DNA from 2 places in the Undibacterium sp. JH2W genome. Region 2 is predicted to be linked to the other one. Evidence: predicted binding sites of a transcription regulator. Region 2 holds the regulator's gene; the other holds the start of a gene.
What was found. Region 2 encodes FliA, which starts transcription of late flagellar genes. Its sites were predicted from a motif close to CTAAAGTTTNNNNNNNNNNNGCCGNTA; they were not measured.
Positions count from the first base shown of each region.

Region 1: fliD (flagellar filament capping protein FliD) is a predicted target of FliA. The motif match lies at 6,598-6,624, and genes of this name have one in related genera.

Region 1 is NZ_JBMPOT010000008.1:39,563-48,064, forward strand. Features, by position in the region: gene ACO0LC_RS13105 (WbqC family protein) at 1-28, opposite strand, end outside; gene ACO0LC_RS13110 (DegT/DnrJ/EryC1/StrS family aminotransferase) at 168-1,286, opposite strand; gene ACO0LC_RS13115 (tetratricopeptide repeat protein) at 1,336-3,930, opposite strand; gene ACO0LC_RS13120 (flagellin) at 4,266-6,086, shown strand; gene ACO0LC_RS13125 (flagellar protein FlaG) at 6,175-6,552, shown strand; gene fliD (flagellar filament capping protein FliD) at 6,660-8,502, shown strand, end outside.
Region 2 is NZ_JBMPOT010000008.1:293,996-302,497, forward strand. Features, by position in the region: gene flgB (flagellar basal body rod protein FlgB) at 1-403, opposite strand, end outside; gene flgA (flagellar basal body P-ring formation chaperone FlgA) at 590-1,303, shown strand; gene flgM (flagellar biosynthesis anti-sigma factor FlgM) at 1,432-1,737, shown strand; gene ACO0LC_RS14315 (flagella synthesis protein FlgN) at 1,739-2,227, shown strand; gene motD (flagellar motor protein MotD) at 2,288-3,133, opposite strand; gene ACO0LC_RS14325 (flagellar motor protein) at 3,151-3,891, opposite strand; gene ACO0LC_RS14330 (RNA polymerase sigma factor FliA) at 3,873-4,604, opposite strand; gene ACO0LC_RS14335 (MinD/ParA family ATP-binding protein) at 4,611-5,441, opposite strand; gene flhF (flagellar biosynthesis protein FlhF) at 5,434-6,756, opposite strand; gene flhA (flagellar biosynthesis protein FlhA) at 6,753-8,502, opposite strand, start outside.

The DNA.
Region 1 (8,502 bases), 250 kb from region 2:
CGATATAAGGGAAAAAATAGGGCTGCATAATTGCAACCTTCTTCTGAACTGGTCCAGGCAGGTGCTCAGTATTGCCATTGAAACTTGATAAACTTGTCGCCAGCATTTCTTTTTCCAGAATATTTTCTTCGCGTCGGCCACCTGTATGCTATCGCTTCAAACCAGTCTCAATGAGCGATCAGATCAGCAATTCTGTCCACATCTGCCTCACTCAAATCTGGATAGATAGGCAGGCAAATCACCTTGCTGGCAATTTCTCTGGCGACGGGCAGATTCTGATGTGAAGCTGAAGGCAGACCGCGATACATGGGGAAATCACTGATCAGTGGGTAGAAATAACGGCGGGCATAAATTTCATGTTCACGCAGTTTCTGGAACAATGCGTCACGCGACATGACATAGTCAGCTTCCACCAGGATAGGGAAATAGGAGTGATTGGGCTTGCTGTCGGCAATATCGCCGACGCAAGTGATGCCAGTGACATTTTCCAGCCTGGAACGATACTGCGTAGCGATTTTTTGGCGTGCATCCAGGACAGCATCTATGCCCTTCAATTGCAGCAAACCCAGGGCAGCATTAAATTCACTCATTTTGCCATTGATGCCAGGCGCAACTACGGTCACTTCATCAACAAATCCAAAGTTCTTGAGGTGATCTATATGCTGCTTGGTTTTAGCATCAGGGCAGACAATTGCCCCCCCCTCAAAGGTATTAAAGACCTTGGTCGCATGAAAACTTAATATGGACAAGTCGCCGAAATTGAGCAGGCTATTGCCATGATATTGCACGCCAAAGGCATGGGCAGCGTCATAAATGAGCTTTAATCCATAGTTGTCCGCAATTTTTTGTATGCGGTCGACATCGCAAGGCCGGCCATAGCAATGCACGGGCATGATGGCTGATGTTTGTGGTGTAATGGCGGCTTCGATTTTATCTGCGTCCAGATTGAATGTGACGGGATCAATATCAACAAACACTGGTTTGATGCCATTCCATAAGAGCGAATGCGCAGTCGCGACAAAAGAATATGGGGTGGTGATCACCTCACCATTGATACGCAGGGATTGCAGAGCTGTGATCAAGGCGATGGTGGCATTGGCAAACAAGCAGAGATGCTTTACCCCCAGGTATTCACACAGTGCCTGCTCCAGCTCATGATGGAATGGACCGCTATTCGTCAAGATTTTATTCGCCCAGATCTTTTCCAGATAGGGCATGAACTCTTCCAAAGCCGGCAGCACAGGCTGAGTGACATAAATCGACGAAGTACCATCCGTTTTTTTCATATTTTTTTCCAGGAAGGATGCACCACAACTGCTGTAACTTATTACTTCATTAATGTAGATCAGACTTGCCTATGGAAAAAGCTTCAGGCCCCTTGCCATCGCACCAGTTGGCCCACATTTTTCGCATCGCCTGATGCAAGGCGGTGGCAATTAATTCTGGCTTGCATTTGATGGAATCCTGACAAATTGACCTCAGTGACATTCTGACTTCGGATAATTTATCCAGATTGTCACACCAGTATTTGCCTCTCGCCACAAAATCTTCCATATCATTTGCCAGGAAACCCTGCATACCGACCTGTCCCAAGATTGCTGCGGCACTTCTGGATGCTAGCAAATTTCCATCTATAGATAAAGTCGGCACCCCCATCCACAGGCCATGATGTGTGGTTGTTCCACCATTGAATGGGAATGAATCCAGGCAGATATCAATCTTGTTATACAAGTTCAGGTAATCTTCTATGCTAGTCCGTCCGTAAAAACTAATTCTTTCAGAAGCTATTCCATGCGCCATGAAAGCTGAGGTAATCACCGTAGTGTCAAAACCGGTAGGCATGGCCCCAATCAAAATTCTGGAATTCTCTTGTGCCGACAATAATCGACACCATGCCTGTATGGTCTGTGCGTTGATTTTACTTATGCGATTAAAACTGCCAAAACTGATGTAGTCATTACTCAGCGCGGGCAGTTCTTGTACTGCCGGTGCTAATGGACTGGGTAAGAAAGGTGCTGCGCAGGGCAAATTCGCAATTTTCTCAGTAAATAGATGATCAAACTGCCCTTCTGGCAGATAAAACGGATCGCCTATAAAATAATCCATGGCTTGCAAACCCGTCGTGCCCGGATAGCCTATCCAGCTAAATTGCAAAGGCGCTGGTTTGTGTGCAAACACCATTAGCCTGTTTTTTGCGGTATGCCCTGACAAATCACACAAAATATCAATCTGGTCGGCCAGGATTTGTTCTACCACGCTACCGTCATCACTTTTGTGTATTTTTCGCCAACACTTAAAATAAGTACGCAGCTCTTTGCTTACCTCGTCTTCCACCTCATTGTTATCGTACGCATATAATTCCAGCGTAGCAATGCGGGACAAATAATCAAGGACGGGTATAGCAAAAGTGGCCACTGCGTGATTATGAAAATCACCAGAAACAAAGCCGACTCTCAACACGCGTTCTTTTTGCTTAACATTTGTATGTATGGGCCAAGCAGGCATCAGGGGCGCTTCATATCTTGTACTATAATTCAGATGTTCTTGAAATAGCTCCTGAGAATTTAACTGACCAGTTTCACTCAAACAAAATAATAAACAAGTATTGGCTTCACTCTGGTCTTTTCCATACTGAATGGCACGGCGAAAATGCTGCTCTGCCATGTCGATGTCAGAATCCAGAGAAATGCTGATTTGCCCCAGGCAACGATGAGCATTGCTTAATTTGGGATCGTTCTGTAGCGCTTTCTCAAAATACGACTTGGCGACCACAAACTCTTTTTTATCCAGATAAATACTGCCCACATTATTGTAGGCATCGGCCAGTTTGGGATTTAGCTCTATGGCGCGTAATAAATGAGGTAAGGCTTCGTCATCCTTGTCCATTAAAGACAGGACAGATCCCAATGCATGATGCGCTTCTGCTATGCCAGGGAATTTAATCGCAGCCTGCTGCGCTATCTCCAGCGCTAGGGAAAACATTTTCCGTTCACGCAAAACGCCCACCAGATTGATACTGGCAAAAGCAAAATCTGGCGCAAGTACCAGCAATTTACGCAGGCATTTCTCCGCCTCCTCCAGCTTGCCAGTAGCGCGTAAGAGATTTGCCAGATTATTGTAAGCCGCAAGCAGCGTGTCATCAATACTAAGTGCTTTCCGGTAATGCTCTTCTGCCGTATCCAGTTTCTTAGTCTTGACAGATGCCAGCGCAAAATTAAAGTGAGCAATGGCGTCGTCGGGCAATAAGTCCAGCGACCGCCGCATGGCTAGTTCTGCGTCGTCAAAATGCGCCGAATTCAATAAGACCAGACCCAAAAAACGCCAGGCAATGCCATTTTTTGTATTTTTATGGATCAGCTTGCAGGCCAGACGTTCGACTTCCTTGAAGTTAGCTTGCTCATACAGCAAAGACAATTTGTTGAGTTCCGTCTCATTTGGCAGCGCAAGGGATTTAATCTGTGATTTCTGTTTCGGCTGAGTTACGGAGCCAACTTGCAGCTCTGGCGCTGCTTGCTCCAGTGGAAGATCATTCCGCGTAATAACTGAAGTATCTTGAAAAACAGAGTCACGCAATGCTATCGCCTGCCGCACGATGTCGGCATCACCAAATAAATTCAATACTCTTATATAGGTTTCCCAATATGCTTCACTTTGCGGATTGCCTTGAATTGCGGTTTCAAGACAGGCTAGCGCTTCATCAGGTGAACCAGATGCAAGCAACAACTCGCCCAACGCAAAATTTGCATCGTGTCGGTCCGGGACATTTTCCAGAATTAATTTGTAATGCGCTATTGCACGTGACACATCTCCTGCGGCGATCGCTGCTTGTGCTAATTGCAACAACTGCTGAATTGCCAGCTCAAGCACATCCTCAGCTGTCATTTGAGCAATTTTTTCGCTGAACGCAGCCGGAGTAGCATCTGGACTCATAACAAAACCTTAATATAAAGAAGCGTGGGCAAGACCTGGCTCCTCAGGACGTATAAAAAAATGATGCTTTTCATAGCCAACAATAGCAAAAAAATGTTAACTCAAAGCTGAAAATAAACCTATAAATGGCCTCAAGTATTTTGAAATGCTGTCGTTTAGCGGAACATTAAGAGCAACTTTACCCCGAAAATAAAATATTTACTTTGAGCAACCCATTAAACTTTTGAAATAAGCGTCCGATACCTGATTGCAACGGCGGTCCAATATCCTGGTAAAACAGACCAAAGTTTAAGGCCACCGGCCATATTTACATAACTTGGGTAAGGAGAACTAACATGGCTTCATTTATTAATACCAATATTGCGTCTTTGAATGCACAACGCAATCTGACTACTTCACAGTCATCCCTGAACACTTCCTTGCAACGCCTGTCTTCTGGTCTGCGCATCAATAGTGCAAAAGACGATGCTGCGGGCTTGGCGATTTCTGAACGTCTGACTTCTCAGATCGGCGGCTTGAATCAAGCTGTTCGTAATGCGAATGACGGTATCTCTCTGGCGCAAACTGCTGAGGGTGATTTGACGCAAATCGGCTCCAACTTGCAACGTATCCGTGATCTGGCAGTTCAAGCAGCTAACGGCTCCAATAGTGCCAGTGACCGCGCAGCTCTGAATAACGAAGCTTCACAATTGATCTCTGAGATCAACCGCGTTGCCAGCTCTTCCAACTTTAACGGCGTTAATCTGCTGGATGGTAGCTTCACAGCACAAACTTTCCAAGTTGGCGCAAATGCAACATCGAACGATCAGATTTCCATTTCCTCCATCGCCAGTGCCAAGTCTTCCAGCCTTGGTGTTGGTGCCAGCTCCAGCTACGCTACCAATATCTCTGGTGGTGTCAATGGTGTAGGCGGCTTCCAGTCCGGCGATCTGGTTATTAATGGTTTCAACATCGGCGCAACTACCAGCGACGGTGTGTCTTATGCAGATAGCAAAGGTAGCGCCATTGCCAAAGCTGCTGCAATCAATGCTGCTAACGGCACTACTGGTGTAACAGCAACTGCCCAGGCAACAACAACCAGCGGCACAGCTGCAACGGGCTTTGCTACGGCAATTGCTTCTGGCGACGTTTTGATCAATGGTGTGGATATCGGTGCATTGGCTGCCGCTGGCTCCGCTGCTGAACGTGGTGCGCAAGTTACTGCTGCGATCAACGCAAAATCTTCACAAACTGGTGTTACTGCAGCATTTGACTCTACTACTGGTGCAGTTGCACTGACAGCTGCTGACGGCAGAAACATCACTGTATCCAAAACCAATGCATCTTCTGGTTTGGCTGCAACTGTTACTGGCTTGGGTAGCGCGACTACAGGTGCTGCAACAGCCGTCGGTACTGCTGCTGCAACAACCACAACAGCTGGTACTGTAAAACTGACATCGACCAGCTCTGCCGGTATCGTGTTGGCAAATGGCGGCGCAGGTGCAGCAACAACAGGTACAACCATTACTGGTACCAACTCTGCTATCTCAGCTGGCGACATCCAGATCAATGGTGTAGATATCGGCGCTATCGCAGGTGGTGCTACCGCCACATTGCAAGGCGATGCAATTCGCGATGCGATCAACCTGAAAACCAAAGACACTGGCATTACTGCTTCCAATGCTGCTGGTGTGCTGACATTGACTAGCTCAAGCAATGCAGGGTACACATTTACCGTCAAAGGTACTGCAACTCTGGCAAATTCCGGCTTGGCAGTAGGTACAACGACTGTCGCTGGTGCTGGTGCAACTGCTGCAGGCTTGACAGCTGGTGCGACTGCCGCCACGGCAACAGTTGGTGCTGGCTTATCGTCACTCGATCTGACCACAGCATCTAGCGCAACCTCAGCGCTGACAACGATTGACGCAGCTTTGGCTTCTGTCAATAGTTCACGTGCTTCTCTGGGTGCTTATCAAAACCGTTTCTCTTCAGCCGTCAACAGCTTGAATACGACTTCTGAAAACTTGACAGCTTCCCGTAGCCGCATCCGTGATGCTGACTTTGCCCAAGAAACTGCATCGTTGACACGTGGCCAGGTATTGCAACAAGCTGGTACTGCAATTTTGGCTCAGGCGAACGCGTTGCCACAAGGTGTATTGGCTCTGCTGCGTGGCTAATCAATGAGACTAGATTAGTCTTTCATTGAAAATGAGTGGTCCCCTGGTCAAATTTATGATCAGGGGAATTTTACTTTAAGGAAACATCATGGACGTCCTATCGATTACCAGTTCATCGTCAGGAGCACCTGTTTCAGATAGAGTGAGTGGTACAGCACCTACCCCGCAGATTGCGCAAAGCGCAGCACCGCTACAGACCAGCAACCCCGTAACCGCTACTGGTCAGAGTCCAAAGGCAGCCTCGGCAGACGACGTCAACAAGGCTGTTGCGGAAATCAACAAGTCGCTTCAGCTCAGCTCACAAAATCTGGAATTTAGTGTAGATAATGATGCTAAAGAAGTCGTGGTCAAGATCGTTGACCAGCAAACCAAACAAGTCATCAGGCAAATTCCGACAGAAGAAGCATTAGAGATTGCGAAGTCTCTGGATAAATTGCAAGGTTTATTGATAAAACAGACCGCCTAAGATGAAATTTATGTCTATATTGAAAACAAGCAGGTAAATTCCCTTCTAAAGTCTGATTTACCCTTGCCGTTAATAAAGTAAAGTACTTCCAACAAAAGGGGAATCACGTGGCAGGAATTCAATCAACAGGCATTGGTTCAAATCTCAATGTGAACGACATCGTCTCCAAGCTGATGCAGGTGGAGAGCCAGCCGTTAACAACATTGGCGAAAAAAGAAGCCAGCTACCAGGCCAAACTATCCGCTTACGGAACACTGAGTGGTGCAGTTAGTGCATTCCAAAATGCCCTGACATCGCTTAACAACCCAACTACCTTTCAATCACTGAATGCCAGTGCCGGTGACTCAACCATTGCATTTGCGACGGCTAATAGCGCCGCGAGCGCAGGTAGCTATAGTGTTGCTGTCAGCAAATTGGCGCAAGCGCAAGGGATATCAAGTGTGGGGCAAGTCAGTTCCACAAATGCCATCGGTGCAGGAACTGAAACCACAATTAGTTTTGCTTTTGGAACAATTACCGGAACTGCCGTTGCTGGCACCTATCCGGGCGGAACCACATTCCAGCAAGATGCCAATCAAACCGTAGGCACAGTAAAGATCAATAGCAGCAATAATTCACTGCAAGGGATACGCGACGCTATCAATGCCGCCAATGTCGGCGTTTCCGCCTCCATCGTCGGCGATGGCAGTGCCACTCCTTATCATCTGGTATTAAACTCAAGTAAAACCGGGGCTGCATCCAGCCTGAAAATTACTTCATCTGGTGAAGATGCCGCAGTGACTTCCTTGTTGGCTTACGATCCAACCGGCACACAAAATTTTACTGAAGTCAGCACCGCACAAAACGCCAGCCTGACGGTGAATGGCATTGCGATTTCCAGTGCTTCTAACACAGTCGTTGGGGCCATCCAGGGTGTTTCTCTGACGGTATCCAAAATAGGTACTACCTCTATTTCTGTTTCACCAAACACTACAGGTATCACGGCAGGTGTGAATAGCTTTGTCAAAGCTTACAATGACCTCAACACAACGATAAAAAGCCTGACTGCCTATGATCCCAATACCAATAAAGCAGGCTTATTATTAGGTGACTCAACGACACAAAGCGTGCAAAACCAGATCAGGAAAACTTTGTCCTCGTCCGTCAATGGTTTGGGTGGCGGCTTGACGACTTTGTCACAGATAGGGGTCAGTTTTCAAAAAGATGGTTCCATTTCACTAGATGCTTCCAAGTTATCCACTGCCCTGGCGACCAAGTTTAGTGATGTCGGCGGCTTGTTTGCCTCAATAGGCTCCGCTACCGACAGTCTAGCCAGCATTACCGGTTCATCTTCGGCCACCAAAGCTGGCAGCTATGATCTGGCCATTACCCAAATCGCCACCAAATCCAGCCTGACTGGCGACCTGACCCTGCCCGTCTCCACCACCATCGACCCCAGCACCAAAATTAGCGTCACTCTCGATGGTGTGGTTGCAGATGTCAGTCTCGCGGCTGGCAGCTATAGCTCCGCAGACCTGGCAACACTGATTCAATCGTCTATCAATAGCACATCAGCCTTTACGGCAGTAGGTGCAACGGCAAAAGCAAGCATAGTCGGTGGCGTTCTGGTTTTGGAATCCAATAAATATGGCTCCACTTCCGCCATCAATATCGCTGACAAATCCGGCACTGGCGTTGCTTCGCTGACCGGTACAGTAACCACTGGAAGTGCAGGCAAAGATGTGGCCGGCACCTTGAATGGCATTGCAGGAAGTGGCAATGGACAGACGCTGACTGGCGCAGCAGGCAGCACCGCGGAAGGACTTAAATTACTCATCGCCGGTGGCTCTACCGGTGCACGAGGCAAAGTCAATTTTTCTGTTGGCTATGCAACCCAACTAAGCAGTCTGTTGAGTGGTTTCACCGGAAGCTCAGGAACTATAACCAGTACCAGCTCTGGCGTCACTGCCA
Region 2 (8,502 bases):
ATCCCTGTATCGCTGCCAACATGCCCTTGATTTGCATATTTATTAAGGTCAGGCTGGCCTCATAACGCAAGGCATTGTCAGTAAACTGATTACGTTCCACATCCATATCCACGGTATTGCCATCGACACTACCCTGCACTGTCGGCCGGTATTGTGCGGCCACACCTGCCACCGTACCCGGCGTATCCATATGTTGGCTGGCTGTTTTATTCAAGGCTGTAGGCGACTGATTCAGGTTTTGCCCGAGAGCATTGCTAAGGGCACTGGAAAAATCGATATCCTTGGCCTTGTAATTAGGCGTATCTGCATTGGCGATATTCGATGCCAGCAATTGCTGGCGCTGCCCGCGAACGGACAATGCAGCCTCATGAAACCGGAAAAATTCATCTAATTTGCCAACCATCTTTATCTCCTCTGCCACTGGCTTTTCGCCCACATGGCACGCAAGGGTTTTCTATACCTTGCATCATATTCGCCGGAACGCAAGTTTGATCATGCAAGCAGAAAGGGAAAAACCCGCTTATTCGCGCATTCAAAAAAGCTGGCAAATCCTAGAATGGAGTGAAGTACAAACCCATCAGGAAACATGATGAAAGCCGCTAGAAAACTCAGCAAGTTACTGATTGCCCTGTGCCTGATTGGTGCGACAGTCCCCGGCCTGGCTGCCGTCACAGGTACAGCCCAGGATCCAGGTCAGTTACGCCAGATAGCACTGGATTTTTTAACCACACAGGCATCAGGTCAAAACGGCGAGATCCAAGTCACTGTGGGTGAAGTTGATAAGCGACTCAATTTACAGGCTTGCGACAATCCCAGCCCCAATATGTTGCCGGGAAGCAAACCGTGGGGTAAGGTCACCCTGGCGATACGCTGCACAGCACCTGTACCCTGGCTCATCTATTTGCAAGCAAATGTACAGGTCACGGCCAATTATTACGTTGCTGCAAATGCATTAGTACAAGGACAAATTATCAGCCTGGCCGACTTGAGCAAGATCAAGGGCGATATTTCAAAATTGCCTCCGGGTGTCATCACGGCACCAGAACAGGCCATAGGCAAGAGCATGCAGGTTTCCATCCCGTCTGGCGGCGTCATGCGCATGGATGCCTTGAAAAGCCCCGCCGTGATACAACAAGGCCAGTCCGTGCGGGTCATCAGCTCGGGCCCAGGGTTTCAGGTGGCAACAGATGCGATAGCGCTCAATAATGCAGCAGATGGTCAAATTGCCAAGGCAAAAACCAATTCGGGACAGACCATCAGTGGTATCGCAAAAAATGGTGGCATCATAGAAATAGTTTACTAATAGCAAGTTTTTAATCTGACAGAATTAAATAGATGCAATATTTTTTTACAGTAAGGTTAAAGTTTAAAATTACACGGCCGATAAACTGGATGTAGATGTTTGTAAGTCCCACACTAGAGGGTATCGCTGTGAAAATTGATGACGCATTGAATAAGACCGCGGGGCTACCAGTCAGCCCGCAACAGGCTCGCACGGAAAAACCCGCGGAAAATGCGGTGCCCGCTGCGAATTCGTCGAAAGTACAAATTTCGACACTGTCCACACAATTGCAGGCACTGCAGAATACGCAGGCTGGCAGTGCCGTGTTTGAGACGAAGAAAGTGGAAGCAATCAAGCTGGCCATTTCTGAAGGACGCTTTCAAGTGAACTCGGAAAAAGTCGCTGATGGGCTTCTGGAAACAGTTAAAGATTTGCTCAACGCCAGAAAACGCTAACATGAACACAAGAAGTTCCGGACACACTGCCATAGAACTATGCCTTCAAGAAGAAGTCAGCATTATGTCTTCTCTTGCCGAATTGCTCAAAAAAGAGCAAACCGCATTGATAGAAAGCGATGTGATTCAGCTCAATGACTTTACCCAGAGCAAGGGGCAACTTGTAGTCCAGATGACGGAACTTGAAAAAAAGCGTAATGCATATTTGCAAGAATTAGGATACAAAACCGATATCGACGGCATGCAAGCCTATTTGCAAGCGACAGCCATGCAAAATAGCGCCCAGCATTGGGATACGCTGTTGCAACTGACCGCGCAAGCCAAAGAAGATAACCGGGCTAACGGCTTATTGATCAATCGCAGATTGTCCTTGAACCAGGCAACTTTGAACTTGTTGCAGCAAAATACCAACCAGGCGGGCTCCATGTATGGCCCGAATGGCCAATCCACAGTCAAAAGTACACCAGGCAAGGGTTATATTGCCACCTAAGTCTCGTTAAGACTGTCAATTTAATTCCCCAACTCACCCAATTTCTCTTCTCTTATCTCGCTAGGGATCTGGTGAGATATCGGGCGCAGGCGTCGCTACAGGCCGGGTAGCTGGCGCAGCTAAGGATGTAGCCGCAGCAGAAGGCACAATAGGCACTTCCACTACGGGCTCAGGCAATACCGCCAATATAGTCACCGACACGCGCCGGTTTCTGGCTCGTCCCTCAGGCGTATCATTTTCACTTACAGGCAATTTCGCCCCCTGCCCCACAGCAGTTACCCGGTTTTCATCCACGCCATTCTCGGTCAGCAGGCGCGCCACGGTGCTGGCACGGACCGCAGATAATTCCCAGTTTGAAGGAAAGATCGGGTTATTGATAGGCAGATTATCAGTATGTCCTTCTACCTGTATGGCATGAGTATCAATTTTGAGTACACCGGCAATCGCTTTCAGTGCCTGTATGGAATCAATATTCAAGCGCGCGTCCCCCGGAGCAAACAAGAGGCTGGCATTGATTTCTATGGTGATACCGCGACTGGTTTGGGTCACCCTGACCTTACCTTCTCTGACCAGCGGTTCCAGTACAGTCAAAATATCCTTGGCCATGGTGGTCATTTGCGCACGCTCCTTGCGCAAACCCTCGCTGCTGCGATTCTTTACTAAAGGCAGGGGATCAAGTTTGATCACTTGCTCGTTTGGCGCATCCACTGGTTTGGGATTGATAGTCATGACCTTGCCAAAAGCCCCGGTCAGCGAATTCGACAAAACCCGGTATTTGCCCTCGTTCAGAGAGGAAATGGCATACATGACAACAAAGAAGGCAAACAACAAGGTAATAAAATCCGCATAAGAAACCAGCCATCGCTCATGGTTTTCTGGCTCTTCATGGTATTTTTTTCTTGCCATAAATAGTTTTTAAATCTTCAATTTCGGTGATTGGTCAGTCTTTCTTCTACCACGCGCGGGCTATCACCGAGAGCAATGCTATAAAAGATATCGGACAGCATTTCACGGCGTGTCACTTCACGGCCTATGATTTCCTTGAGTTTATTGCTGACTGGTAAAAACAATAAGTTCGCCATGCCCACACCATAGATAGTGGCAACAAAGGCCACCGCAATGCCACCACCTAGCTTGGAAGGGTCGCTGAGATTTTCCATCACATGTATCAAGCCCAGGACGGCACCAAGTATCCCTATGGTAGGGGAATATCCCCCCGCTGCTTCCCAGATCTTGGCAGCCTGGCGCTGTTCCATTTCATAAAGGGAAATATCGACATCGAGTATGTCTTTCAAACGTATAGGGTCTATACCATCGATGACCAGACGCAAGCCCTTGCCTATGAAAGGATCGGGGGAAGCATTCATATAACGCTCCAGGCTCAGGAAGCCCTCACGCCGTGCCACTACACTCCAGACCAGGGCATCCTCAACATTCTTTTTGCTGCTGTCTGGTGGTTCCGAGACTACCCAGCGCAGCATGCGCACACCACGCCTGAACGTATTGAGGCGACTTTGCAGCAATACTGCTCCCAGAGTGCCAACAAAGACAATCACAAATGCTGCTGGCTGCACCAGTGATGACAAGCGCCCTCCCTCAATCAATTGACCGGACAGAATGCCAACTACCACCAGTATCAATCCGACTATGCTAGCCCAGTCCACGCTTTCTCCCTTAAGTAAGCCCTGAGCCTGGCGACTGCCTGACTATGTAATTGGGATATCCGTGATTCCGACACGCCCATCACGGCACCGATTTCTTTGAGATTCAATTCTTGTTCATAATACAAACCCATGAGCAACTTCTCTCGTTCTGGCAAGCTGTCTATCGCACCTATGACTGCGTCACGAAAATCATCATTGAGCAGATCTTGCAAAGGATCACCAGACAAGTCTGAACAATAGTGGTCGAGAAAATGCTCCCTGGTATCTGAGTCATGAAAGTCTTCGTAATACACAAGTTGATGCCCGCCACTATCTGTCAGCAAGTCCTGGTATTCTTCCAGGCTCAGCTTGAGTGACTTGGCGACCTCGGTTTCCAAAGGTGGCCGCCCCAGCTTCTGCTGCAATACATTCATGGCATTTTCTATCTTGCGCATATTTTGACGCACGCCACGTGGCAACCAGTCACTACTGCGCAATTCATCCAGCATGGCACCCCGTATGCGTTGTACTGCATAGGTTTCAAATTGCGCGCCGTGGGTATCTTCATAACGGTTAACGGCGTCCAGCAGGCCTATCATACCGGCCTGCACAAGATCATCGACCTCCACGCTGGGAGGCAGGCGCGCCTTCAACTGGTAAGCCAGACGCTTGACCAGGGGCGCATGCTCCCTCAAAAGGAAGTTTTTATCTGATTTTCCGCTAGCGGTGTACATTTTTAATTAAATTCCAAGACCGACACCCAGCTCAGGTACTCCTTCTACACATAATGTGGAACGCGCAGTCTTTGCCAATTGCTCGGCCAGCCGTGAAAATGCCAATGAAGCAAGCGCCTTGGGGAAAGCATCAATTACAGAACGCCCCAAATGCGCCGCCTTTCTTACATATTCGTCTTCTGGCACATTACCAACATAATGCAATGGCACTGCCAGATACCGGCTGGCTGCCTGCGCCATATTTGTATAAATCAATCTCGCCTCTTTTTCCGATGCTCCAGAGACCAAGATACCATAACCACGCCTGCCTACCCGGTTGCTCACCCGCTTGATCAATCCATATGCCGCCTTGATCATGTCAGGATCAGCCGACACCTGTATTACCAGTTCACTGTCATCCAGTGTGGCCAATGGAAAAGTATCGTCACGATTGATATCACTATCAACAATAACCAAGTCTGCACTATTGGCCACGGTGTCAAAGACTCTGGATAACTGGCGTGCACTTTCTGTCGGTAACCAGGCGTGCCTGGCCAACATCGTCACAGACAAGCCGGAAGCTACCAATTTGACCGCTTCCTTCATTGTACGCTGTTGTCTCGCTACATCCAATAAGGTCTGATCATGCCTGGCATTCAACCATGCCCCTACACTGTTCTCCGAAGCACGCGCATCAACCATCAAGACCTGGCTACCCTGGCGTGCCAGCGACACCCCGAGATTGACCAGCATGCCACTTTTTTCATCCTCTCTCAAAGCAGATAAAAAAGTAAACACTCTTGGTTTTGGTCCCGCCAGCATGCGGCGCAAACCTTCTGCCTGATCAAAACTAGACAAGGGACACCTCCTGACCAAAACGTCCAGCAGCCTTGGCTACCGATGCAGCACCCGCCATCAACAGAGGCAATTCTTCGTCCAGATAACGGAAAGCCGCCGTCTCACGCTTGAGTTTGAAGGCACGGTCTATCAAATACAATTTGTTAGCGATATGCAGATCTTCAGGCACACGCTGACCACTGGCGACGTAATACACCATGAGCTTTTGGCGTATCGCAATATCAAGTGCACCACCTATGGTCGCTGCTTCGTCAAGCTTAGTAAAAATACAACCAGCCAATCCATTACCCTGATATGCACGCACCACTTCACTCAAAGTTTCGCCCGTCGATGTCGCATTCAGGCATAACAAACGCTTTACCGGAGTGTCTGTTCCAGACAACATCGCCACCTGCTCGGTGACCATTTTATCGCGCTGGCTGACACCGACAGTATCGATCAATACCGTATGTTTGTTTTTGAGCTCGGACAAGGCAATACGCAAGTCTGCCTCATCCTTGACTGCATGCACCATCACGCCAAGGATTTTGCCGTAGATGCGCAACTGTTCAAAACCACCGATACGATAACCATCAGTCGTAATCAGTGCCAGCTTGGATGGACCATGACGCATCACGCACCGCGCAGCCAGTTTAGCCGTGGTGGTGGTCTTGCCAACGCCGGTAGGGCCAACCAGGGCATACACCCCTCCCTTTTCCAGCATTTCATTTTCATTATTGATGGTGGACAGATTGCGTACCAGGACATTCTTGATCCACTCCAGGCCATCTTCAAGCTTACCCGCTTCTGGTAGTTTTTCTACCAGATAACGAGACAGGCTGGCGCTAAAGCCAGTGGCCAGCAATTCGCGCAGGATTTCTGCTTTTTGCGGATGACGTTTCTGTGTCTGCGTCCAGGAAATTTCTGCCAGTTGTGATTCCAGCATGCTACGCATGGAGCGAATTTCAGACATCACATCATTGAGTTCATTGGCGCTGACTGGTGCTTCGATCTCACTGGCAAAAGCGCTGGTGCTTTTTTGTGATTTGAAGGCAGGCATGTCGATAGCACGTTCCAGCGCTCTTTCCACTGGCCTGTGCAAAGGGTTGGTCTGTTCGGTTTGAAAACGTGGCGCAAAGCGCGGTACTTCAGGCACTGGCGCTTGCTCACCACTATCTGGCGCGATGGCACTGATGGCTTCATCAGCCATCGCCAGAATCTCCACCTTGCCGCCCACATTGCGATTCGACAGGATCACGGCATCTGCCCCCAAAGCATCGCGCAACATGCGCAAAGCTTCGCGAGAAGTATTCGCGGTAAATTTTCTGACGTTCATGATTGACCTCCGACCAGACTGGTGACTCTAATTGTTTTTGTTTCGGGTACTTCTGCGTGTGACAAGACTTTTAACTGCGGCAGATTACGGCGCAAGAAACGCGACAGCAAGGCGCGTAGTGGTGCGGGCACCAGCAACACTGGTGTCAGCCCCATCTGCTCCTGATGTTCAGCGGCAGCCTGGGTTTGGCTGGCCAAGGTATCGGCCAGCCCAGGCTCTATGCCTGAACCGTCTGCGCCACTGGTTTGCAGCGCCTGCATCAATAAGCGCTCAAGGCGGCTGTCCAATGTCATGACGGTCATCTCATTGCCCGTCGGGTAGATTTGCTGGACGATGGCACGGCCCAGGGCTATCCTGACTTGCGCTGTCAACTCATTGGCATCCTGAGTATGCATGGCTTGTTCAGACAAGGTTTCTATGATGGTGCGCATATCGCGGATATGCACACCTTCAATCAGCAAATTCTGCAAGACTTTTTGTAAGGTCGATAATGGCATGGATTTTGGCACCAGCTCTTCCACCATTTTTGGCATGTCTTTGGCAAGGTGATCCATCAGCAATTGCACTTCCTGGCGGCCCAGCAATTCAGCTGCATGGCTGGTGATAAGGTGATTCAGATGGGTAGCAATGACAGTACCGGAATCCACTACGGTATAGCCCATGGCTTGTGCCTGCTCGCGTATGGCCGCCTCTATCCATATCGCTGGCAAGCCAAAAGCAGGATCATTGGTCACAGCACCAGGAAGATTGCCCGTAACCATGCCAGGGTTGATCGCCAGATACTGCCCACTCAAGGCCTCTCCAGCACCGACCTCTACCCCTTTCAGGGTGATACGATAAGCCGAGGGTTTCAATTCCAGATTGTCGCGGATATGCACGGGAGGCGAGAGGAAACCGACTTCCTGGGCAAACTTTTTACGTATCCCTTTAATGCGTCGCAAGAGTTCACCACCCTGGTTTTTATCCACCAGCGGGATCAGGCGATAACCCACTTCCAGGCCCAGGGTATCGACAGGCAAAATGTCTTGCCAGGTTGCCTCTTCCATTTCCTGAGGAGCTGCAGTAGGGGCCGTTTCCACTTTGGCATCCGCAGCAGGTGCAGCCTCATTGCGCCTGGTCAGCATATAGCCACCACCACAAAGCACCGCTGCCAGCAAGATGAAAGCAATATGTGGCATGCCAGGTATCAAGCCCATGCCGCCGATGATACCGCCGGTGATCAGCATGACCTGGGGCTTGGCAAACAGCTGTCCTATCAACTGCCCGCTGATATCCTGATCACTTGCGACACGTGAAACGACGACACCGGCTGCGGTAGAAATAATCAAGGAAGGAATTTGCGCAACCAGGCCGTCACCAATCGCCAGCAGCGTATAGTTTTTCAGCGCTGTAGCAAAATCCAGATCATGCTGGACCATGCCCACCACCAAACCGCCAACAATATTGATGACAGTAACCATGATGCCGGCCACTGCATCACCACGCACGTATTTACTGGCACCATCCATGGCACCATAGAATTCAGCTTCTTGCGCGACTTCGGTACGGCGACGGCGGGCTTCCTGCTCTGCAATCAGGCCTGCATTCAAATCGGCATCAATCGCCATTTGCTTGCCTGGCATCGCATCCAGGGCAAAACGTGCACCCACCTCGGCAATACGGCCAGCACCCTTGGTGACGACAGTAAAGTTAATGATAGTCAGGATCACGAAGACCACGATACCAACGGTGTAATTACCACCTATC